Regions from separate parts of the Halomonas sp. hl-4 genome, predicted to be linked through region 1. Evidence: predicted binding sites of a transcription regulator. Region 1 holds the regulator's gene; each other region holds the start of a gene.

Region 1 (7,976 bases):
CGTAGATATCCATAAACGCCAGCGGGCCGTTGGTGCCCGCGCCAGCGCCAAACACAAACGCCCCTTTGTGCCGCAGCGTCGAGAAGTCGTAGCCGATGCCCGCGCCAGACTTGAGCGTCATGCCCGCGTCCACTACGGAATCCAGAATATCGCGCATTGAATCGCGAATGGTGCGCGACACCGTGCAGTTAATCAGGCTCACCGCTGGCTTATAGGCTTCAGCGCCGGCATTTGAGAGGATTCGCCCGGCGGGAATCGCGCCGTGTTCCAACGCCCAGCGAAATTTGGGCAGCCACTCATCGGCTTTATCGCCTTCCACCTCCGCCAGGGCTTTCGCCACCCGCTCGAAGGTTGCGCCCAGGTCCTGATCCACCGGCTGACTATGACGATCTTTGAGACGATATTTAGCGTCCCAAATTTCTCGCGACGGCTCCTGCAGTGGGACATCGTTCGAAGTGTTCATAGCCTGGGTAGCAGTACTCATGTCGCAAAACTCCTTCACGGCGGTGGAAATGGCGCGTTAATCAGCACGATTATACGGGGCAATCAAATGAAGTATAGCCTTGACTTTGCACTACATCGGCCGTTTTTTCACACTTTTTCTACCATATATAGAAAAATCAGCGCGTTAGTCTTTTGCCCTTGGCCATCAGACGATAGGCTAAGGGTTTTCCAGATGATGGGCCTGTTCATGCCGTTAATGTCCCGCTTTTATTCAGCACTTGCTTACCCCGCGCTTGGCGCGGCGTTGGTCTTATCGCTGCCATCGGCTTATGCCGTATCGTTTAACGTCGAAGACGATCAAGCCCACGGTCACTGGCAGTCAATGTCATTGACCCTCGGTGAAGAGCGGCATTTTCGTGCGGTGGAGACCCATAGCTACTCGGATGCCACCTTGAGCGTCAACGCCACCCAAGGCGTATGCGATTTGCCGTGGCTGGAAATGCGCGTTGAGCTGGACGCCGCCCAAGGAGAAAGCCGGGCGGTCGATCTGGTACCCGCGCGATTACGCGTCGATGAGCGCGAACGACTCAACAGCGTTGCCGAATTTATTACCGAGCGCGCCGATAACGGCTTTTATGCCCACTTTTATTTAAACGATATCGACGCTTTAATCGCCGACATGAGCGACGGTGAGCGGATATTCCTGGGCTTTGATCAAGGCGATGAAGAGCCTTGGTATATGACGTTTAGCCTGGAGGGCGCAGGGAAAGCGCTGGCGCGCATGCAGGCCCTGTGTCAGCAGGCTTCGTAAGGGTTGTAAGAGGTTATTTACTCGCGCGCTGACGGTTGCCTAAGCACAAGTTCAACCCGTCGATTAGCGGCTCGTCCCTGCGACGTGGCGTTGTTTTCTATCGGCTGGGTATCGGCATAGCCAACGGCGCGCATGCGATCAACATTGAGCCCTTGGCTTTCTAAATGGCGAACCACCGCGATGGAACGAGCTGATGAGAGCTCCCAATTGGATGGGAAGCGCGAGGTCGCAATGGGCACATTGTCGGTATGTCCTTCGACGGATACCTGCCCTTCAAAGGCATTCAATACATCCACTAGGCTGGCAATGAGATCGCGGCCCTGACCGGTAAGCTGCGCCCGCCCGCTATCGAATAACAGCCTATCGTTGATGCGCAGCGTCACGCCTTCCTGGCCTTGGGATACGTCCACCCCGGGGATACGAATGCCGTCGAAGCGAGGTTGCACGCCACTATGCCGCGGCTGGATACCGGCGGCCAAGGTGGCCAGGGGCAGGTCTTCGATAGCGCCGGGAGACACCTCGGCGACACTGCCGGCGGCACCCTCGTCGTTACCGCCGGGCGGGGCCAAAGAAAGCAGCAATACGAACAGGGTAAGCAATAACGTCAGCACGTCCAGGTAGCTGGTTAGCCAACCATCATCCTCTCCACCCGTTAGCAGCGGCGCCTCTAAGGTCTGTCGCGTATCCCTGTCTAACATGGCCGCTACCCTTTGGCAGCAGCACTTGTGCGGGTGCGCGGCTTCTTAACGTCAGGTTCACGGATTTCGTCATGGTAATTAGCGATGAACGAATTGAGCGTTTCTTCGATAAAGGAAGGCAACCGGCGCTTGGTAATCAGTGAAATCCCTTCCAATACCATATTCATGGTAATCAGCCGTTCTTCGGTGCGCCGCTCCAACTTTACCGCGACAGGCTTGAACACCAGATTGGCCAGCAAAATACCATAGAAGGTCGTCAGCAATGCCACCGCCATACGCGGGCCAATGACGTCAAGATTGCCGGAATCCATGACTTCCAGCATATTGACCAGGCCTACCAGCGTGCCAATCATGCCAAACGCCGGTGCATAAGTGGCCATGGTTCGGAAAATTTGCGCTTCCGCATGCTCGCGCGCTTTTAGCCGCGCAATACGCCAGCGCAGCATATCGAAGATTTCGTCTTCTTTGGTGTTGGCGATAACCAGTTGGATACCGGTACGTAAAAACGGGTTGCGGGTATGTTCAAGCTCTCTCTCAACGGCGCGAACATCGCCCTTAAACCATAGCCGCGACATGGAAACCAGTTCGTTGATATCGTCACGCACATAGGTATTTTCGCGGCGAAAGACAAGCCCGACCAAACGCACCACACGGAGCACTTCTTTAAGTGGATAGCTGATAAAGGTGGCGGCAAGCGTACCGGTGACCACGATAGCGAGCCCCGGTAAATTGAAGAAGCTTTCCGGCGATTCAGCAGTAAAAAACAAGACGCTTACCAACAGCAGGATGCTGGCACATATACCGATCAGCGTCGATGGATTCATGTCGTGCTCCTTAAAGCATTAAATACGGGACGCGTTAGCGCGGGGTGTTGAAACAGCAGCGCGTTCCCCGCCGTTTTTGCCGTCACGACTACGCCGAATCGTTTAACTTTGCGCGCAGGCGACTCACCGCTTGGCTATGCAGTTGGGAAACGCGTGATTCAGTAACGCCCAACACAGCACCTACTTCTTTTAAATTCAATTCTTCTTGGTAATACAGCGCCATAAGCAGCTTTTCACGCTCGGGCAATGCCTCAATGGCGGCCACTAGCGTTTCCCGCTGTTGGCCATCTAGCAAATGATCGAACGGCGAACTACTCGCCTCACGGCTATACGGCTCACTGCCATCGGCCACCAACTCTTCGAAGGGCAGCAACTGCCCACTATTAGTGTCATGCAGCAGTTGCTGATAATCGCCGAGCGGCATATCCAACGAGGCCGCAATTTCTGCTTCTTCAGGGGCGCGCCCCAGCGATTGCTCCAATCGCCTGACAGCCTCATCCACGGCCCGGGCAGAGCGCCGGACGCTGCGGGGCAACCAATCGCGGGTGCGCAACTCGTCCACCATGGCGCCGCGAATGCGCTGACTAGCAAACGTCGCAAAGGTAGCGCCCTGAGTGGCATCGAAGCGTCCTAGGGCCTCTAATAGACCCATCATGCCCGCCTGGATTAAGTCGTCCAGCTCAATGCTGGCTGGCAACCTGACTTGAAGCGTCAAGGCCTGACGTCTTACCAGTGGCATGTACTCCGTCATCAGCTCACTTTGTTCGATCCTGCCTTGTGCTGTATACATCCTCTTGCCTCGCGGCTAAACCACCTTGACTCACTGATAATTTATAATCATCTGCAACCCTTTAATGCTGACGGGCCGCTGCCCTGGCCGTAGCGCAAACTGAAAATGCAGCGGCGTTGTCGCACCTAGCCCTGATAAAGCACGGGTCTCCCCACGCATCCCTGATAAAGGAACACAACGCTCAGGATGACATAGCCAGGACTGAAGCGCTGCCCCGGGGGGATGCTGGTATTGCCATTGGACGCGCTCAATGACCGCCGTCGGTGCGGCGACACCCGCTGGGGGACGCGCCGTATCACTGCGGCTGGCGCGGTCGCTCATGGCCACCGTAAGCCCCGGCACTTGCGTGACCCAACTGCTGGACGCCGCCTGAGCTAACGAGCCAGTCCCCACTGCTAGTACCAAAATGCTAATTACATAACGCCAATAGCCTAGCATGCTTGGTTCCTTTTCATGAGCGAATTAGCCCCGTTTATTAGGCGCTTTACAGGCGTTCGCCGCGCTCAGCGGGCCAACAATAGCAGCTCGATGCCTAAATAGTTCTTGGCCGCCTGCTGTAGGTTTTCCAACAGACCTTGCCTGGGCAAATTAGGCTCGTGCAACGCCAGTAGACGCTGCGGGCCGTTATGCTGGCTTAGCTGTTTCAATACATGGTACATGCGCCCAAACGCATCGGCATCGCTGTGTATCCATAGTGCCCAGCGACGATGATCCTGGCTAAGTCGTGCCAGTTCGGGCGCATCCGGCATCACAATACGAATATCCCAGTCGGCTGGGTCCTTGGCCCAGGCGCGTCCCAATGCAGCCCACTGGCCTAGCCGCGCGCTAACCTTACGTACTTGAACCGGCCCAGCGTTGGGCAACCCAATCACCATTAACGGCGTTTTCGGTACAGGTGGCCCGACGGGCGGCATCATGGCCGCTGCGCTGGGTACAACAGGCGACCGGTAGGCCATCGGCCGGGGCGATTCCGTTGCCTCAGGGGGCGCTTCATCGCCCCGCTGCTGACGCTGCAGGTCGGCCCACTTGCGTAGCCCGGCGGCTTGGTCATGAGCGCTCATACCAAGCCCTCACGGTGAACGCCACCCAGCTGGCGGATCGCATCACGGGCCATAAAGGCATACACCAGAGCATCGAGCAGCGCTGTATCGCGCCGCCGCCGACGGCTGCCCAACAAGTTCAACACGTCACTATGCAATGCACTGGCGGCCTCATCGTCAGCGCAGTCGAGATGCCCCGCCACGGCGGCGATACCACTGGCCATCAGCAATCGCACCTCTGGGCTTACCTCACCACTGTCGGCATCTTTTAACTGTTGCCAGGCACGACGGGTCATTGCTGAAAGCCCTTCGCTTTGCAGTTGGGTCACCAACAGGCTCAGCACCTCATTGCCCAACCGCGCAGGTGTAAGCCAATAACGCCGCGTGACTACCTTAGCACTTTCCGGATCGCGCACTTCGCCGTACCACGCCAGCAACTCCCGTCCGTCTTGATCGCTGACTTCGGCATAGGCCGTCCACAGGGCCATCGGCTGGCCACGGAAACGCACGTTAACGCGGTGGTTGAGCGTGCTTTCCACAAACAATTGGCGTAGCGCATAGCGTTCGCCGTGCAAGTGTACCCTGAGGGCTGGCGGGGCCAAGCTGACCCAGGTCAAGTATTGGCGCTCCAGCCAGGACAATGCCTCGCTGTCGGGTAAGGCAGGTAATAAATGGACCGCGACACCATCGCGCTCACTAAAGTTTGCCATGCGCGGCTGCCAACCGGCTGGCTGACGGTGCTGTAGCCAGGGCAGCGCCATCCAGGCGCCATCTGCATCGAGCCCTATATCGGGCATTGCCCAATCACAGCCACGTTCATTGCGGCGTGGCGACCACGTCATGCCCAGCATGCGCTGGGGCGGCGGGTACCCCTCCAGAAGCTCGTCCAGTCGCTGATCCTGCAACACGCTGGGCAAGTTGGCGATGTCCCAGACGCCTTCCAGCCGGTCAAAGCCCGCCAGCCGCTCGCGCAACTGGGCAAACAGTGACGACAGACGGCGGCCCTGGCCCAGCACATCCCGCGACCAGCGCGGCATGCTAATCGGCGAGGTAGTCATGGGAGCGCTGCCTACCTGCGCGGCGGCTGTGTTCAACGCCTGGTCGACTAGTGCAGCAGGATCAGCCACCGCCATATCTTCGGGTACCTGCTGGCCATAGGAGCCAAACAGCACACGCATGCCATGGCGCATGACAATATCCAGGATGGGCGCCAACCGCCCCGCTTCATCCTGCTTGGTGATGATGCAATCATCCAGCTCAGCACCCGCCGCTCGGGCGGCTTGACGATAGCGCAGCACCACCTCTTCGAGGGTTTCCGGCTGACTGGCGGCATTAAGCAGTAGCACCAACCTGACGTTGGAACGACCGCCCTGCAGGTGGGCGATCTGTTCGATCACCCGCTGGTCGCGCTGGCTCATTCCCACGGTATCGATAATCACCCACTGCTTTCCCTGCAGGCGACCCAACAGGTCGTCGATGGGTTGTTCCGCATCCAGCGCGTACATGGGGATATCAAGCAAGCGCGCGTAGATGCGCAGTTGCTCATGGGCGCCGATACGGAAGCTGTCGGTGGTTACCAAGGCGACCGGGCGAGTACCGTGGCGCATCACAAATCGGGCCGCCAGCTTGGCGGTGGTGGTCGTCTTACCCACCCCGGTGGGACCCACCAGCGCCACAATGCCTGTTTGATCAAAGAATTCAGGCTCATCCTGGAGAACGGTTAGGCGCGCCATGAGTCGCTCGCGAAGCCATGCCAACCCCTGCTCGCTATCGGCGGTTGGCGTCGCCAAGCTGGTAGGCAAATCTACCAAAAGGTCGTCAGCTAACTCGGTACTAAATCCTACGCCACAAAGTAGCTGGCGCCAGCGCTCGGCCCCGCTGGCGGTTGAGGCGGGCGACGCGCGGTGGTCGGTTTGCTGGGAGGCGAGCAGCGAGCGCATATCCTGCATCTCGCGTAGTAAGCGCTCGCTCATCGCTTCGAGCGGGTCCTTGGGCGTGGCTGTCGGCTCGCTAGGCGGTGGCGGTGAGGGTTCGAAATGATCAACGGCTTCATCCGCCATGGCGAGAATTTCGACGCCGCCTTCAGTGCGGCGGTTAGCGACAATCAGCGCGTCGTCACCCAGTGCTTCTCGCACTTGGCGCATTACATCGCGACTATTAGCGCCCACGAAACGTCTAACACTCATGTATTACCCCTGAGCCGTGAGGAAAAATAGCAGCGCGGGCATTAGCGCCCCCCTACCACAGTGGTCACCCGCAGGGTGCGATCGTCAGGTATTTCAGCTTGTGATAGGACCGCCATATGGCGCAAGCGACGGCGCAAAAACCGCGATAGCACCGCGCGCAGGGAATGCTGAACCACCAGTACCGGCGGCTCGCCGCTGCTTTCGTGGCGCTCCAACGCCTGCTGGGCCTGGGTCATCAACGTTTCGGCAAGCCCTGGCTCCATGGCCCCGTTGCCGTTCATGGCCTGCACCAGCACTTGCTCTAGCTGTGCATCCAAGCCCATCACGTTCAAGGTATCCTGACCGGCAAACCATTGCTGGGTGATCGAGCGGCCCAGGGCCACCCGGACCAGCGCCGTTAGTTCATTAGCATCCTGCTGCTGGCCTGCGAACTCCGCCAGCGTATCGAGGATGGTCCGCATATCGCGAATTGAGACGTCTTCGTCCAACAGGTTCTGCAGGATACGCTGCAGCACGGTCAGCGAAATCGCTTTGGGCACTACTTCTTCGACCAGCGCTTTCTGTTCACCGCCCAGCTTATCCAGCAGTTTTTGTACTTCCTGACGCCCCAACATCTCTGGCGAATGACGGTGCAATAAGTGGTTAAGATGCGTAGCAATCACCGTGCTGGCGTCGACAACCGTATAGCCGTACACCTGAGCATGCTCCCGCTGGCCGGTATCAATCCATACCGCAGGCAAACCAAAGGCCGGGTCGTGAGTCGGCGTACCTTGCAACTCGCCTGATACTTGGCCTGGGTTAATGGCCAGCCACTTGCCTGGATAGGCATCGGCACGACCAATTTCGGCGCCTTTCATCGATAGCACGTAAGCGTTAGGTGACAGCTCGAGGTTATCGCGAATATGTACAACCGGCGGCAAAAAGCCGACTTCCTGAGCAAATTTCTTACGTACGCTTTTAATCCGAGCCAACAGCTCGCCTTTCTGGCGTGAATCGACCAGCGGAATCAGGCGATGCCCCACTTCCAGCCCAAGCGTATCGACCAGTTGAACATCTTCCCAACTGGCCTCTGGCGATTCCTGAGTAGGTGGCGGCGCGGCGGAAATTTCCTCCTTCACCAGTGCCTGCTCTTGTCGACGCATGATGAACCAAGCCAGCCCAGCAAGCATCAGGGTAAACAGCA
Region 2 (7,976 bases), 570 kb from region 1:
GAAGCTGTAATAAGCGGTCGTGCTACCTCGAAATTTCGGCAACTCTCCTGCATGCATATGAAGAAAGGGACCAGCAGCACCTAAAACATCTTCATGAACAATCTCTCCGCCAAAGCCAGAAAAGATCACAAGCTCAGGGTTAAGAGTATGCAGATTTTCAATAACTACTGGATTATTGACACTTCCTGTATCTAACACTTTCACGCAGTGCGTAAGTGCCTGACAAGTATCGTCCAATGGAATACGCAAATCAGGAATGAAGGCACCTCCAAAACTGCCCGCAGTAGGCGGGTTGAGTAGCTGATCAGATTGTCCCCATTGCTTGCGTGTAGAAGAGGTAAGCAATAAAATATTTTCTACATGAAACCCGTAAGCGAGCAATGCTTGGGTATAGGCGCGCGAGCGTATTGTATCCGCCACCAATAAGGTGACATTGCTCAGTGGTTTAGAAGAACGATCGCCGATTTGGGTAGAAGGCATGACGAAGGCTTGCCGAGAGTTAACCTCCAACCTGCTTCGCAAGCGAAGTACAAATTCTTGTTCTTTCGTCGCAACTCGAGCCACTCTTTGCTTTTGTTCAGCCGTTAAATTTTCTGTCACCGAATACAGAGTATCCAGGCATTTAATAAGAGCATTAAGCGCCGGGACTTTGTTCTTTTCACTGTAGGCAAGGACCAGTATTTCCGCAAAACGAACGTAAAGAGAAAGATTTCTAAATGTACCTAGTGGCTTGGTGCGTTTCCCGCTAAGGGCATAACGCACGTGCAAGCGCTTGGATACTTCAAAGCGCTTTATAATCCAATTGAGCCAATGTTGAAAATTATACGTTTGAGGCTCATCGCTTTCTGTTAGCTGATAGAACAGCGCTTCCAGAAGATGTGCTGTATGGACGTCACTCCCGCTGGGGTACGATGAATCAACAGGCATAGGAACCTCTTCGAGAGGTATAGTATCTTTTAAAAGCGCTTTGCGTGCCTCTATCCAGGCTTCCAAAAAACGCTCTCCATGATAAGGAGAGTAAGCATAATCGTGACGGTTTTTTAAATTATCGCCATTGCTGTAAGGATACAACATTTCCCTCATTAAACACTCCTCATAATGAACGCAAAAGACAATATCTTATAATACTTTGTTTATCCAAACATCCTGAACAAGATCCCACACTCTCTTAGAAGAACTACTATCTTTATGCATATGGGATTCATTCAGTGCAAAAGCTCTCGCATTTTTATAGTAACTACTATCATTTATGCTTTCTAGAATTCCTTTCTCTAGCTTCATTTGGTCATTACAAGTTGGGCCGCATTTGAAGCTTTCAAAGAAAGATACGATTCCGCGGCTTTCCGCATATTCTTTTTCGTCTGGTGTAATGAAAATAACAGGCCTATCTAACAATATATAATCAATAAATATTGAAGAATAGTCTGTCATCAACAAGTCAAAAGCATTCATGACCTCATAAAGATCAATCATACACTCATTCAAACGGCTACTTAAAAGCAAGCTAATGTTTTTATGCGGCTTTATTTTTTTTATAGCAATCGGCTCTTCAGCAGGATGCAGCTTAACTACAAAATGGATATTATTTTCTTCTAAAAAAAGATTAAAACTATCTTGGTTAAAGAAATCAAAACCAAAAACATTATCCCATTTTTTGCTCCCATCAATACGATTAGGCCAAAGCACACTTTCTCTAAACGTAGGAGCATAAAGAACAATATTTTTATTTTTAAATTCATGGCCTAACACTTTTCCAAGGTTCTTTCTGCCATTGCTATGTAGCAGAAAATCATTCCTAGGATAGCCAGTTATGCATAATTTATTGTCACCGAGATCGAAAGACTCTTTTTTAGTCAATAAGTCAAGTTTGGATATAGCGCACATATAGTCCACATTTCCCCATTGGCGCTTAACTTGTTCTTTATCAATAACGCCTTCAGTCATTAGGCCTAGGTTCTTCATAGGAAAACCATGCCAAAGATCAATAAAAGTTTTTCCACTCAACCTATCTTTTTTGCTAACTATAGGACCATGAGTTGTAAGTAAAAAATCACTTTTCAAAATAACACTTTCATTTATTTCATTCTGATGGTAAATATTCACATTTTTAGCATTGTATGGAAAAAAATCTTTTGCTCTTTTATACAAAGCTACAGCGTTAGAGCCTGAAAAATCTCTATACACTAAGCTTACAACAGGATGCCTGCGTGCTTTATTTTTTCTTAACCCTACCCCCCCCCAAGGCTTCCCGTAAATGTCAACAATCTTTTTTATATTCCTATCGTTACCACCACGATGTATATTTTCCTGCCAAAGTGACTCATTATTTTTAGCAGGCCATTCAACAATATTAAACTTATAACTAGAGCATTTAAACTTACCCCCATTAAGCGATACCATCCAATATAGCCAAACATCATCTGCAGTCGAGCAAATCTCCATAAACCGTTTTTGATTAGTAATATCTTGATGAAAAATGCGTGGGGGATATAACACACCTGCCCCACTAGTTGGAAAAATCAAACCATCTGAAAGCTCATCAGGCCCAACTTCCCATTTCCATTGGCGATATGGTTTTGGATTACCTTTATTATCAAGGCGAATTTTATGGGCACGGTGTGCAACAACTGTTTTATAACTACCATTCCAGCTATTCAACAACCCTTTAAGCCAGCTGGGCTCATAGTAGAGATCGTCATCAGCAGTAACAATAAAACTGCCAGGGTACTCGCGTAGCGTAGGGATTATTTTTTTGTAAGAGTGAATATTTTCACAGAAGCGAATACTTAAACCATACTCCTCTAACTGCCATACAGCTAGAGGAATCTCAGATTTTTCTTCTTCGGCAATCCATAAAATCAGAGCATCCGGTTTTATTTCCTGCAACAACAAGCTACGCAGAGTTAGATGAAGATTTTCAAAACGTGGTGTATAAGAGGTCAGAGATACGACTAAGTGGCCTGGTAGAGAATGGTTTGCTTTAACTCGTGAAAGTGGCGATTTAGATACCAATTCTTTTAAATCTTCAACGGTTGATACAGGCGAAAACCCCTTCTCTGGCAGCTTAGGCAAAATCGACTGCCCTTCCAGAAACTCCAGCGCTTTCTCCTGACTAACATCTGCTATTAGGTCAAAAGCGACATCATGCGCTGCAAAGATGGCACTCAGTATAAATGCCAGCTTGGTCTTGCTTTCATCGCTTATAATCGCCATGCGCTCGTGGGAGGGAAGGAACAGCACATCAGCGCTTTCCTGCTCTGTGGCGCAAGGAACACGGGCGCTCAGCTCATCCGGCAAATGACTGTGGTGCTGAATGTTATGGAAACGATAGAATCGAAAGCCATTGCGACTGGCCCAATGCTGCAGCTCCGCAAAGCTGGGTTGGTGCTCATGGGTAAGCTGAAAGGCGACACGTACCTGAATCAGCAGCGTATCTGTGAGTGATTTTTTTCCATGCTCCAGCACCGCTATGGCATCGCTCAGTTCATCGAGAATCAACCAGTCGAGGCTCCCCAATCCTTCAATACTATCCAAGGCCACGGTATTAATAGGCAGTTCCGCCAGTGGCTTGGCGGCCAATTGATGGCGTTTGGGAAGTTTGTCAGCCGGTAACGGTGCGAGAACACTGGTCATTTCCGGGGCGACGCAGGCGTGAAGCGTTGCCGCTTGCCCATCGCCTAGCAAGGCGTGCTGAAACAGTTGTATGTATTCGCTGCCCTCGTACTGTTTGGTATCCTTTATTTCGCTCGCGGGGTCGAAGGCAACAATGCCGAATGCGTGGGTTGCCGCCATCTGGTCGGCTAGGCCACTTTTGATCAGGCTGGCGCGGTTGTCGAGCACCATGACTTTGCCCTTGACTTGCCAAGTAAAATCATCAGTAAGCGACAGACGATTGGCCTTGGGCTCGCCGTTCTGTGTGGTCCCAGCATTGGCACTAACCAACTGCTGAAGAGACTTATCGACTTTAAACTCTGGCTTGGTCGCGCGGCTTGCTAGGCGTTGGCGGTGGCGTTTTTTTTGACTGATTGAAAAATCTTTGTTACCGGCGCGTTGCCGCACCAACGGTGTTAGTGCGGTGAGCAACCGATCAGTCGCACGATCAAGGTGGTGCTTGTCTTCGCCTACCTGCCAGGCACGAGCCACATAATCCCGATAGAGAGCTTCGTCATCATAAAAGTTGATGACGGAATCAAAGAGTGGCTGAAGCTCCTCGTCGCTAAGCAGGTGTTGATAAGGTTCTTCGTAGCAGGCGTCGGGGAAGTCAAAGGTCATACCGGCGTCGCCAATCATTTCCGGCATGCCACCACGGTTGGTAATCAGTGCCGGAATACCGTTGAGCATGGCCTCTGCTAGCACTCGCCCGGAGCTTTCCCACCATAAGCTAGGGGCCACCAGCACACGGGCACGGCTGTATGGGCCGCGCATATCACTGGTATTGGCCGTCACGGTCACATTGTTTAACGCGCTTCGCTGGCTACCCATACGTCGAGTGGTGTCCCGCAGTACTGCTGGCCAATCAGCCCGGGCTTCGACCACTTCTAGTTCAATATCAGGTCTTTCCCGCTCAAATTTTTCCGCCAGTTGGACAAATACGCTGGCACCTTTTTGCCAACTGGGGTTAACAAACAAGAGACGCTTGCGTTCATGGTGATCCGCGATAAAATTAGCCGGGTCAATGAACTTGCCTACAGGCTTCGCGGTATAGCCCACCGTTTTACGATACATGGACGCCGTGGCCTGACTGTCGGTGAGAATCAAATCCACATCGCGGCACCAGCGCGAGGCTTTATAGTTTCCATTTGCTAGATAGGAAGCGACAGGAATACCACGATTGCGCGCCTCATCGGCAATCAATAAATCTAGAGTCTGACCACCGTAAAACCAAACTATATCTGGCTTAAAGGAATCTAACAGGTAAAGGTACTGCCCATACCAAAGCCCTTCTTCATGTGTCGTAAAATGATTACGATTGTGGCTATAACTCACCACCAACTGATGCGTTAACGTTCCATCTTCTGCTTCAATCAATTGATGGAGGTAATCGTTTAGATTTGAAAACTGCTCTTTGAGTCGCCCCATACCTTTGGCATTATCGAATACCGTCGCCCCTAGCACCTGAACCTCATAGCCATGAGCCACGAGCTGTAGCAACATTTGCCGCACGGTCATGCTGGCACCGCTAGAGGTATCCAATAAGCAGAAAGGATTTGCCCAGAGTATGCGGGGCTTGCGTTTTTGAGTAGCGGAGGTAGATGAGGTTTTAACCATGAAGCGGCTCACAAAAAATGGACGGCAATATACCTAGCATACTGCGTTAGTGCGATAAGCAAAGGCACGAATGCGCTAGTATTTGAGTAGGTGTTCTCACAATTGGAATCAATCAGAGACTGGTGTGAGCTTGAATGTATGGTTATGCCTTTTTTTGGCAACAAACTCAACGACAAGCTTAACCACAAAAAACGGGGCCTTGGGCCCCGTCGTTACTCTCGTTCGAAACTTTTTCGGCTAAGTTATTAGCCCAGCAGAGACAGCACAGACTGAGGCGTCTGGTTGGCCTGCGCCAGCATAGAGGTACCGGCCTGCTGGAGAATGTTTGAGCGCGTCATGTTAGACACCTCCTCTGCGTAATCGGCATCTTCGATGCGCGAACGAGCTTCAGATAGGTTGGTGGACGTCGTTGCTAGATTATCAATTACTGAATCAAAGCGGTTGAGAGTAGCACCCAACTCCGCACGGTTGGTGTCCAGGGTTTCCGTAGCAGCATCGACGGAATCAATTATATTCTGGAAATCATCGTGCGTAACTGCACCAGAATCTCCAGACCCTGAGATTATAGAAGTATCGCCATCGGCAATAAGGGCGCCACTAGAGCCCGATTGCAGACCAAGATCGCCGCCGGTAGTAGCATCGACTGTGTTTACCGAAATAACATCTTCATCAGCAGTGTTAGAACCAACCTGAATGCTAAGGCTACCACTACTATTCAGCAAATCAGTGCCGTTAAAGTTGTTGCTTTCAGCAACACGGTCAATCTCGGCCAGGCGCTCATTGATTTCAGTCTCAATGGCTGCGCGGTCTTCTGCGGTATTGGTATCGTTGGCACCTTGCACCGCCAGCTCACGAATACGCCCCATATTATCGTTGATTTGATCAAGACCGCCTTCCATGGTCTGCACCATTGAGATGCCATCGCTAGCATTACGGCTAGCCTGGTCCATGCCTTTGATCTGCGCGCTCATTTTGTTGGCGATAGCTTGACCAGCGGCGTCGTCAGAGGCGCTGTTGATGCGCAGGCCAGAAGACAGGCGCTCTTGAGATTTGGCCAGCATAGACTGCGAGTTGGACAAGTTATTCTGGCCGATCAGGGCAGTAATATTAGTGTTGATTACAGACATGTGAATGCTCCTCGAAATTTAACTGGCCTTATGGCCTGCTTAGCGGCGCTTGCATCGCCGTTATTATAATTAACGGCAGTTCAGCCAGTTTCTTTAGAAAAAATAATTTTTTTATGTAAATTAATGTAACTCGCTTAGTTGCTATTCTGCATACCACTCATCATGCTGAACTGCTGAGATAAATAGCTGCTCATGGAGTTCATTTGGGCGATCATGCCATCCAACTGCCCAAACTGCTTGCGGTAGCGCTCTACGCTTCGCTCGATACTGTTTTCCATACGCAGTTTGCGTTCATCCAGGCTTTCAATTCGGAGCTCAGCACTACTCAACGAGCTTTGAATAATGCCCTCATCCGCCGTGATGGTTTCAAGCGTTGAATTTAATCGCCCTGCAAAGCCACCTTCCTCCGTATCACCCGCAAAAAAGGCGGCTAGCCCCTCAGGGTTACTGGCTACAGCGTCATCTAGCTTGGTTTCATCAACACTTAACCGCCCACGCTCATCAATGGCAATGCCCAGTTGAGAAAGGCGTGATATATCGCTGGTACCAAAATTCTCAGTGATATCCCGGCGTAGGCGCTCTTCAATCGTACGAACGGTGCGGTCGCCCACTAGCTCGCCCGAAGTTTCGCCTTCACCGTTGTAGGCGGTCATTCGGCCAACCGTGGACTTCATTTCATTGTAGTTACTGACAAACTCATCAATGGCTTCTCTCAGCGCTTCTTCATCACGCTCAATCATCAGCGATACGGGGTTATCAGAGACAGCTGTGAGGTCAAGTGTTACCCCTTGAATAGCTTCTTCAACCTGATTGGTTTTACTGGTGATCGCAATACCATTTACATCCAACTCAGCATCTTGCCCCGCACGAAGCGTGGCATCATCCATATTGAGTTGATCCAACCCCTCAAAGCCAATGATAGAGGCTTCTTCCCCAGTATCTTTTGTGCTGAGCGCCAAGCGATAGCCCGACCCATCGTTAACGATGGAGGCGGTGACACCAGCTTCTGCATCTTGGTTAATTTGGTCTCTCACATCTTCGAGCGTGCTGCCTGCGGCAACCTCAAGGGTACGAGTGCTTAGTGGCTCGGCATTTACGTCTAACTCGCCGCCGGTATACGTTGCCCCGAAGTTCAGGGTCAAGGTGGTATCAGCGGTTGCCACCACGGTACCTTGCGCCACGCTACCTGAAGCAACGCTGCCTGCACTGGCAAGCTGGGTTACGTTAATATTATAGCGGCCTGCATTAGCGGTTTCGCTTGCGGTCGCTATCACGCCGTCTCCATTGACAGTGGCTTTTTGCTGCTTAAAAGAAGCAATATCGTTCAGCGTGGCGACAGCGTCTTGCACTCGGCCCATTGCGGACTGAAGGCGTCCATAGGCAGAAATCTTGCTTTGCTCATTGTTTTGGCGCTCGATTATCGGTGTAAGCTTTTGTCGCTCCGCCGACTGGAGCTGATCCAACAAGCCGTTGAGATCAAGGCCAGAACCAACGCCGAGTGAGGTAATGGTTGCCATGTTGGACAGCTCCTAGTGAATTTATGTTGAGGTAGATGGCTTAATTAATCGGCACCAACCGCGA
Region 3 (7,976 bases), 560 kb from region 1:
GAATTCCTCACGGTAACGCTCAACCGTTGTATTGATACGCTCCTCGGTGGTTGAAAAACGCTCACCCAGCCGCTCTAGCTGGTTTTCAGAAGACGTGATAGCGCCTTCCAGCCGACCATTAGTGCCAATTTGCTGTTCAATCGCGGTGCTTACCTGGCCTGCCAAGCCGCTGTTTTCGCTATCACCGGCAAAAAAGCTGGCAAGTTCATTGGGCTGATTGGCAATCGCGCTGTCTAGTTCGTCCTCATTGATAGCAAGCGTTCCATCGAGCTCTAGCGAAATACCCGCATCAGACAGAACATTGAAACCATCACCGTCCACCACGCTGCTGAGTGCTGTACGCAGGGAGGACTCAACGGCACGGGTAGCATTATCGCCACTTAAATCAGCCGCTTCACCAGATTCAGAATCAAAGGCGGTTAGCTCGCCAATAGTGCCTTTGAGAGCATTATAATCGTCAACAAAAGCAGTAACTTGCTCACGAATCGAATCGCTATCCTGCTCAACCGTTACGGTGCTTGAAGAACCTGCTTCGGTTAGGTTCAGGGTAACTCCCTGAATTGCATCTTCTACTTGATTAGTAGGGCTCGTGATATCAATACCGTTAACGTTAAAGGCAGCATCTTCGCCTGCCTGCACAACCTGTGCATCGCTTGTTTGCGCATCGGCTGAGAGGATATCGGAAAAGTTGGTGCTTTCAATACTGGAAGCTGCACCGGTTTCGGTTGAATTCACAGCCAAGCGGTAGCCATCACCGTCGTTAACGATGGAGGCATTCAGACGGCCATCACTTTGGGTGTTTACAGCGTCGCGCATGTCTTCCAGTGAGCTACCATCTGCAATATTGATAGGGTCGATATCACCTTCGGCCAAGTTAAACGAAAGCGACTGATCACCATCGATAACCGCTTCGTCGGAAGTATCTAAACGCTCAGTAACCAAGCTGCCTGCAGAGGCAAGTTGATCGACCTGAACATTATATTGACCCGGCTGGGCATCTTCGCTACTGACCGCGCTAACACCACTGCCTTCAACATCTGTCGAGAGACTTTCAAAAGTGGCAGGGTCATTCAGCTTTTCAGCTGCACTTTGAAATTGCGAAAGGTCGCTTTTCAATTGTCCATAGGCAGAAATTTGCGCTTCTTCCGTCTCAGCTTGCTGCTGGATCGGTTCAAGCTTTGCCTGCTCTGATTCTTGTAGCTGGCCGAGTAGTCCGTTCAGGTCTAAGCCCGAACCAACACCGAGTGAAGAAATAGAAGACATAACAACATGCGCCTTGTCTGATGCATTTTACTGCGCTAACCATCCCAGTACTTCTATTACGCCTTGAAGCCTCGCGCAGCACTTACTTCTCGTATTACCTAAACCCGTCGGCTTATTTATAAGTAACTTTAACTACCATAGCCTTTTTTTCGTAACGATGTGTTTCCTCACCGTGAATGTTTGCTATTAGCAGAAGTTAACTACGCCGCCCTACCCCAACATACATCAGCCCCGCCGCCTCCGCAGCGCTGGGGGTAAACAGGTTGCGCCCGTCCACCACCAGTCTGTCACTCAACTGGTTAGCCAGCCATTCAAGGTCGACGCTGCGAAACGCTTTCCATTCGGTGCAGATCACCAGAGCGTCAGCGCCTTTCACTGCCTGAATGCGGTCGCCGGCGAGCAGTAAGTCGTCGCGCTCGCCATAAATCCGGCGGCATTCAGCCATGGCTTCGGGGTCGAAGGCTTGCACCTTGGCGCCCGCCTGCCATAGCGCCTCCATCAACGTGCGGCTGGGCGCTTCGCGCATGTCATCAGTGTTGGGCTTAAAAGCCAGCCCCCATACCGCGATGGTTTTGCCGCTTAGGTTACCCAATGCAGTTTGCAGTTTGGTGAACAGCGTTTGCTTTTGCTGCAAATTGACCGTTTCTACGGCGCTAAGTAGCGCAGGGGTATAGCCTAGCTGGCGTGCGGTGCGCTCTAGTGCCTGTACATCCTTGGGAAAGCACGAGCCGCCATAGCCGCAGCCTGGGTAAATGAAGTGGTAACCAATGCGTGGATCGCTACCAATTCCCCGGCGTACGTCTTCAATATCTACATCGAGGCGTTCGGCCAGATTGGCCATCTCGTTCATAAAGCTGATCTTGGTGGCCAGCATGGCGTTGGCAGCGTATTTGGTGAGCTCGGCGGCGCGCACGCTCATGAACATCAGCTTGTCGTGGTTGCGGTTATAGGGCGCATAGCACTCGTGCATGCGGGCTTTCACACGCTCGCTCTCGGTGCCCACAATAATCCGCGCGCCGCGGGTAAAGTCCTCGATCGCCGCGCCTTCTTTCATAAACTCGGGGTTAGAGCACACATCAAAGGGCACATCGACACCGCGGGCGGCGAGGGTGTTGCTGATTGCCGCTTGCACCTTTTCAGCGGTGCCCACCGGCACGGTTGATTTATCAATCACCAGCTTGTAATCGTTCATGTGCTGGCCAATGGTACGCGCGACATCCAACACATAACGTAGGTCGGCGCTGCCGTCTTCATCCGGCGGAGTGCCAACGGCGATAAACAACAGTTCGCCTTCCAGAACGGCTTGTTCTGCGTTGGTGGTAAAGCGTAGCCGCCCCGCCTCAATGTTATGCGCGACGAGGGTGCTCAGCCCTGGCTCAAAGATGGGCACCTCACCGGCATTAAGCTGGGCGATTCGCTCGGCATTGACGTCCATACAGGTCACTTGATGCCCTACATCGGCCAGGCAGGCGCCTGCCACCAATCCTACGTAACCGCTTCCAAAAACACTGATATGCATGCCGTGTTAACTCACTCATCTATACGGGATGACGAAGATAAAGACGAGCTTATCACGTCATCCACGTTTTGATGACGGGGCGGCCAGTGAAAAACGTAGGCTAGACGTTGGTCTAATATCGACTTTGGTTTATAATGCACTGCAACACATCGTCATTGGCAATCAGGCTTTAGATGCCAGTGCCCTGCCGAGCTAACGTATTAGGAGAAGGGAATGCACAGCGACATATCCACCGCCAGTCACGTTCAGCGCAGCTTACGCCAGTGTTTGGCCGTGGTGGCCGAATTACTTTATGACAATGGCCATGTGTTGGAGACGATTACGCTGGCCCAGCGCGGCCTCAATCGGAAGGAACTGCAGTCGCTAAGCCAAAACGCTCCCGGATGGGCCACCTGCCAGCAGGTATTGGAAACCAGCCAAGCGGCCACTCGCAATGAGCAAGGCCGCTTCGTATTAACGCCCATGGGGCGCGAGCTGATGTTTGATATGTTTGGGGAAGGCGCAGCGGACTGCGCCTAGTCGTTGTACCAAAACTGCTTGCGATGACCCATACGGTTTGAAAAATCCTGATTAACGGGATGAGCGCGATGTTAGTCAGTGTTTTTTAGCGTAGGCCGAGAATTGAAAGAATAAACAGCACGACCACTACCAGTCCTACGATGTAAATAATACTATTCATTGCGTCGCTCCTTGCGTGTTGCGCGGTTGGAATACGTATTGCGATTATCGCTTACCCCCTAAAGCCTAGCAGGCCTTTTCAAACTTTGCGTATTCAAGACGTTACTTGATTTACACGATTTACCATGACGGGGCTGGAACCCTGGGATGATGGTAGGCTCAAAGGGATTCCCATTCGCTGAGGGTTTGTCATGCGCTCGCTGTTATCCGCTGCCTGCATCAGTTTTTTAGCTGCTACGCCATTTTTCTCCCCAGTGCTTGCCCAAGAAGCCTCATCCACTGCCCCCAGCGCCGCCGCGCTACAAACCCTGAGCGAGGACGCCCGCGGCTATTCGCGTTTGCACAACATTGTGGTCGCTCATCAGGGTGAGGTGATCCACGAGCACCACCAGGGCGGGCCTGGCGTTGATGCCCTGGCAAACATCAAATCGTTATCCAAAACCGTGTTGGCGGCGTTGGTCGGTGCTGCGATTGAGGCGAATATTATCGAGTCGACCGGTCAGTCGCTGGTGTCGTTGCTTGGCGATCGCGTGCCCGAGTCAGCGGACCCGGAAGTCGCCGATATTACTGTGAGCCATCTGCTGTCGCTGCAGGCGGGGCTTGAGCGCACCTCCGGTGAGAATTACGCTTCCTGGGTGGCCAGCCCCAATTGGGTGGAGGATGCCCTGACGCGGCCGTTTGTCGACCGCCCCGGCGGGCGCATGTTGTATTCCACTGGCTCTAGCCATCTGCTTTCCGCCGCGCTGACGTATACCAGCGGCGAGTCTACCCACGCCCTGGCCCAGCGCCTGTTGGCCGAGCCACTTAACATTGCCATTCCTGGTTGGTTGCGCGACCCGCAGGGGGTTTATTTCGGTGGCAACGACATGCAGCTTTCGCCGCGGGCGCTGGTGGAAATCGGCGAGCTATATCGCAACGATGGCATGGTTTTTGATAACAACGGAGACGGCCAGCGCGTGCTGCCGGAAGGCTGGGTAGCGCAATCGTGGACGCCACGGGGCACCTCGCGCTGGACCGGCGACGGCTATGGCTACGGCTGGTTTATTACCCAGTTGGGTGGCGAAGAGGCCTACTACGGGCGCGGGTTCGGCGGCCAGGCGTTGTACGTAATCCCAGAGCGGGAGTTAACCATCGTGATTACGGCGGACCCAAGCCCGCCCTCGCCCGGCGGGCAGTTTCAGGAACGCTTGCATGACCTAGTAGAGGACCTGTTGACTGACGGCTAGCCCGCTATTCTTTTTTGTGCCCCAGGCTCATCAGATAGAGCGCGGCGGCCAGCGCCAGTATTGAAAGCGCCAGGTAAATTGCCTCTAACGGGGTAGCGAAGCGGATATCCACCACCGCGCGGAAGAATTCGATAATCACCGCCAGAATCACCACCCGAGCGATTTTATCCTTTAGCTGGTCAAGCGAGGCAACATTAAAAGGGTGATTGGGATTTCGGGCTTCCGCCTGGTCAATGCGCGACACAAACAGTCGGTAGATGCCTAGCCCAAATATCATCAGTACGATGGCAATCAAATAGATATCCACAGCAATGATGATATCGGGCACCAGGCTTTCGTGGATATCCACGCTACTGTCGACAAAATAGTAATGCAGCGTGCGTATCACGACCTTAAAGATATCAGCGGTGCCCACCACAAACAGCATCACCGCGCCCAACAGGCTCGGCACCACAGCCAGCATGACCAAAAACCGCGAGTTCCATAGGGCGGTTTCCACTCGGCGCTCCCAAGAGCTCTGTTCTTCCGGCAGCTTTGGGGGTGTCGGCGGCGTATCGGTCATAATGAGGCTCCTATGAATAATGCCGGATTAAAGTACGTTAACCAAAACGAGCGCGGCGGTTGCGCCTATGAGGGCAAATCCTAATAGCAGTACTAAGCCGTCCCGCGCTACCAACCCCAGGCCTAACAGCGCCAGCGCCAAGCCCGCGCCATTGGCTGAGAAGGGAATAAACTCCATCGGCGGCATGGCCAGAGCAATCAACAGGCACACAACCGCCGTCACCCGGATGCCAATATAGCCGGTTAGCCACGGCAGACGTACCCTTAACAGCCCGTCAATCCAACGGGCGGGCTTTTTCATCAACTTGATGCCTTTATCGAACTTCTGGCGTGAAAGGGAGCGTTTGAGCATCCAGCCGGGCAACCAGAAGGACTCCCGCCCGGCTAATAGCTGCACCGATACTAGCAGCACCAGCGCAGCCATAAGCGTCGGCATACCGGGTATATCGCCGATGATCGGGGTAAGCGTAATTAATCCAGCGACCAGCAACAGCGGCCCAAACGAACGCCGCCCTATTGCCTGAACCACATCGTCAACGCTGACTCGCTGAGCTTCCTGCTCCATACGCTCCATTGACGCAATCAGATCCATTAATGTTGAGCCTTCGTTGCGATCATCCATCTTGGTTTACACGCTCCTCGGTTAATAGTTTGGTGCGAATAAAGTCGCTGTGGCTGACATGTAATAAATCAGCCAAGCGACGAATACGGTGTTCTTCCAACGCATCCACGCTGCCGTCGGCCCAGGCTAACTGCCACATCAGCGCCACCAATTCGCAGCGCTGATCGTAGCCGTAGTGCTCTTTAATCAGGCTGACGAACTGGTAGTGATCGACCGCGTCTTCCACTTCGTCCCGCGCCAACGCCATCAGCTCGTCAACATCGGTTTCGCTCAGTTGGTAGCGCTCAAGCAGCATACTGCGCAGGACGTCAAGCTCGGCGTCGCTGGTATCGTGGTCAGCGCGGGCGATTTCAAACAGCAACGCCGCCGAAGCCAACTCCAGCGTGAGGGTTTGATTGTCGCGCTGCTCAGGTTGCGAAAGCGTGCGCTGAAAAAACTGTTGGATAGTATCCAGCATGGGGGTCTCCTCGGGCGGCAAGCCGTTGTCGCGGCCTTACTCCTGCTTGGTTAGCTGCTCTTTGAGCTGTTTGGGTACCTGCTTGATAATCAGTCGATCCTGGGCGGCATCGTATTCAATGCTTGAGCCAAGCAGGTGTGAATCAAAACTGATCGACACACCGCCCGCACGCCCGGTGAAGCGCCTAAATTGATTCAAGGTGCGCTTATCCGGTGGAATCTCCGGCGACAGGCCGTAATCAGCATTACGAATGTGCTCGTAAAAGGCCTTTGGCTGCTTTTCATCGACCAGCGCTGAGAGTTCGTCGAGCGTCATGGGTTCCCCTCGACTTAGCTGGTCGTTGGCGTAACCTACCAGGGTGTCGGTTTTTTCACGGCTGGCCTCGTCGTCGAAGTCTTCTTTTTCGACGTAGTCACTGAAGGCTTTAAGCAGCGTGCGGGTTTCGGTGGGCGCGTCAATGCCTTCTTCCATACCCAGCAGCGCCATCATCCCCTCGCCTAGCTTCTTACCGCCGCGGTCTTTCAAAAACGACACGTACTGAGCATCCGGCGAATCGCTTTGCCATTGGCTGAGGTTAATCCGCGCCGCCAGCGTCAGTTGGCGGGTATTGAGCTGGGCGGCGGGTACTGCCTGGTGCGCATCGTTAATGCCAATGCCCTCGCGCTGGTGAACAAGCCCCATAAACAGGGTTTCGGTATCGCCCTGGCGCTGATGACTGATCACCAAGTAACCACTCACTGACAGCTGCTCTTGAAGCTGGCTTGCAAGCCTTTCGGCAAGCGCGGTGGCCAACTCGTCAAAGCGCTTCTCGCCAGCTAAATAGTCGCGCAACCATACCGACAGCGGCCCGGCTTGCTCGCCCTCTTCGGCGAAGCGTCCCCAACCTTTGGGCTTGGTGTTGTAGGTGTCGTTGAGCGCGCTGACCAGGCTTTCCATCACGGGCTCGACGTTATCGGCCTCGGCAGGAGCCGCGGTCAGCGTTAGGCGCTCGCCATCAAGCGTCGGGTCCAGGCGGTGGACGATACTGTGCAGTAGCGGCATAAAGGTTTACTAGCTTCCTGAGTTGACGTTTTAAGACGCGGGTTAATTCACGATCAGGGTTTGAGACGGTAGCCGGTGCGAAAAATCCAGCCAATAGTCGCCAGGCAAGCCGCCAGGAACAGACATATCATAATAACGCTGGCCGCAAGGCTGACGTCGCTGATGCCGTAAAAGCTCCAACGAAAACCGCTGACCAGATACACCACCGGATTAAGCAGTGTGACGCCCTGCCAAAACGGTGGCAGCATATCGATGGAGTAGAAACTACCGCCTAAAAACGTCAGCGGGGTAATCACCAGTAACGGCACTAACTGCAAGCGATCAAACCCTTCCGCCCAGATACCGATAATAAAACCTAGCAGACTGAAAGTGATCGCGGTGAGCACCAGAAAGGTTAGCATCCATATCGGATGGGCGACTTCCAGCGGCACAAAAAACCCGGAGGTAGCGAGGATAATCAGTCCTAGCAAAATCGACTTGGACGCCGCCGCCCCCACATAGCCAACGACAATTTCCAGGTGCGAGATAGGTGCTGAGAGCAATTCATAAATGCTGCCGGAGAACTTGGGGAAGAAAATCCCAAATGAGGCATTCGAGACGCTCTGGGTC

The links. Region 1 encodes FliA, which starts transcription of late flagellar genes. Its sites were predicted from a motif close to CTAAAGTTNNNNNNNNNNCNGCCGATA; they were not measured.
Region 2: a site for FliA is predicted at 6,466-6,492, ahead of CPH17_RS15860 (flagellin N-terminal helical domain-containing protein). Genes of this name have one in related genera too.
Region 3: a site for FliA is predicted at 1,369-1,395, ahead of fliD (flagellar filament capping protein FliD). Genes of this name have one in related genera too.

The regions. Positions count from the first base shown of each region.
Region 1 covers NZ_LT907845.1:2,797,005-2,804,980, reverse strand. The annotation lists gene CPH17_RS13285 (adenosylcobalamin-dependent ribonucleoside-diphosphate reductase) at 1-484, opposite strand, end outside; gene CPH17_RS13280 (hypothetical protein) at 692-1,255, shown strand; gene CPH17_RS13275 (OmpA/MotB family protein) at 1,273-1,953, opposite strand; gene CPH17_RS13270 (motility protein A) at 1,959-2,777, opposite strand; gene CPH17_RS13265 (RNA polymerase sigma factor FliA) at 2,866-3,567, opposite strand; gene CPH17_RS13260 (flagellar protein FlhE) at 3,598-4,005, opposite strand; gene CPH17_RS13255 (hypothetical protein) at 4,071-4,628, opposite strand; gene flhF (flagellar biosynthesis protein FlhF) at 4,625-6,793, opposite strand; gene flhA (flagellar biosynthesis protein FlhA) at 6,835-7,976, opposite strand, start outside.
Region 2 covers NZ_LT907845.1:3,369,475-3,377,450, reverse strand. The annotation lists gene CPH17_RS15870 (formyltransferase family protein) at 1-1,083, opposite strand, end outside; gene CPH17_RS15865 (CDP-glycerol glycerophosphotransferase family protein) at 1,120-5,154, opposite strand; gene CPH17_RS15860 (flagellin N-terminal helical domain-containing protein) at 5,514-6,395, opposite strand; gene fliD (flagellar filament capping protein FliD) at 6,530-7,912, opposite strand.
Region 3 covers NZ_LT907845.1:3,361,320-3,369,295, reverse strand. The annotation lists gene fliD (flagellar filament capping protein FliD) at 1-1,263, opposite strand, end outside; gene CPH17_RS15845 (UDP-glucose dehydrogenase family protein) at 1,460-2,782, opposite strand; gene CPH17_RS15840 (hypothetical protein) at 2,996-3,301, shown strand; gene CPH17_RS15835 (serine hydrolase domain-containing protein) at 3,652-4,686, shown strand; gene CPH17_RS15830 (YqhA family protein) at 4,691-5,248, opposite strand; gene CPH17_RS15825 (exopolysaccharide biosynthesis protein) at 5,276-5,869, opposite strand; gene CPH17_RS15820 (TerB family tellurite resistance protein) at 5,862-6,326, opposite strand; gene CPH17_RS15815 (nucleoid-associated protein) at 6,363-7,367, opposite strand; gene CPH17_RS15810 (ABC transporter permease) at 7,421-7,976, opposite strand, start outside.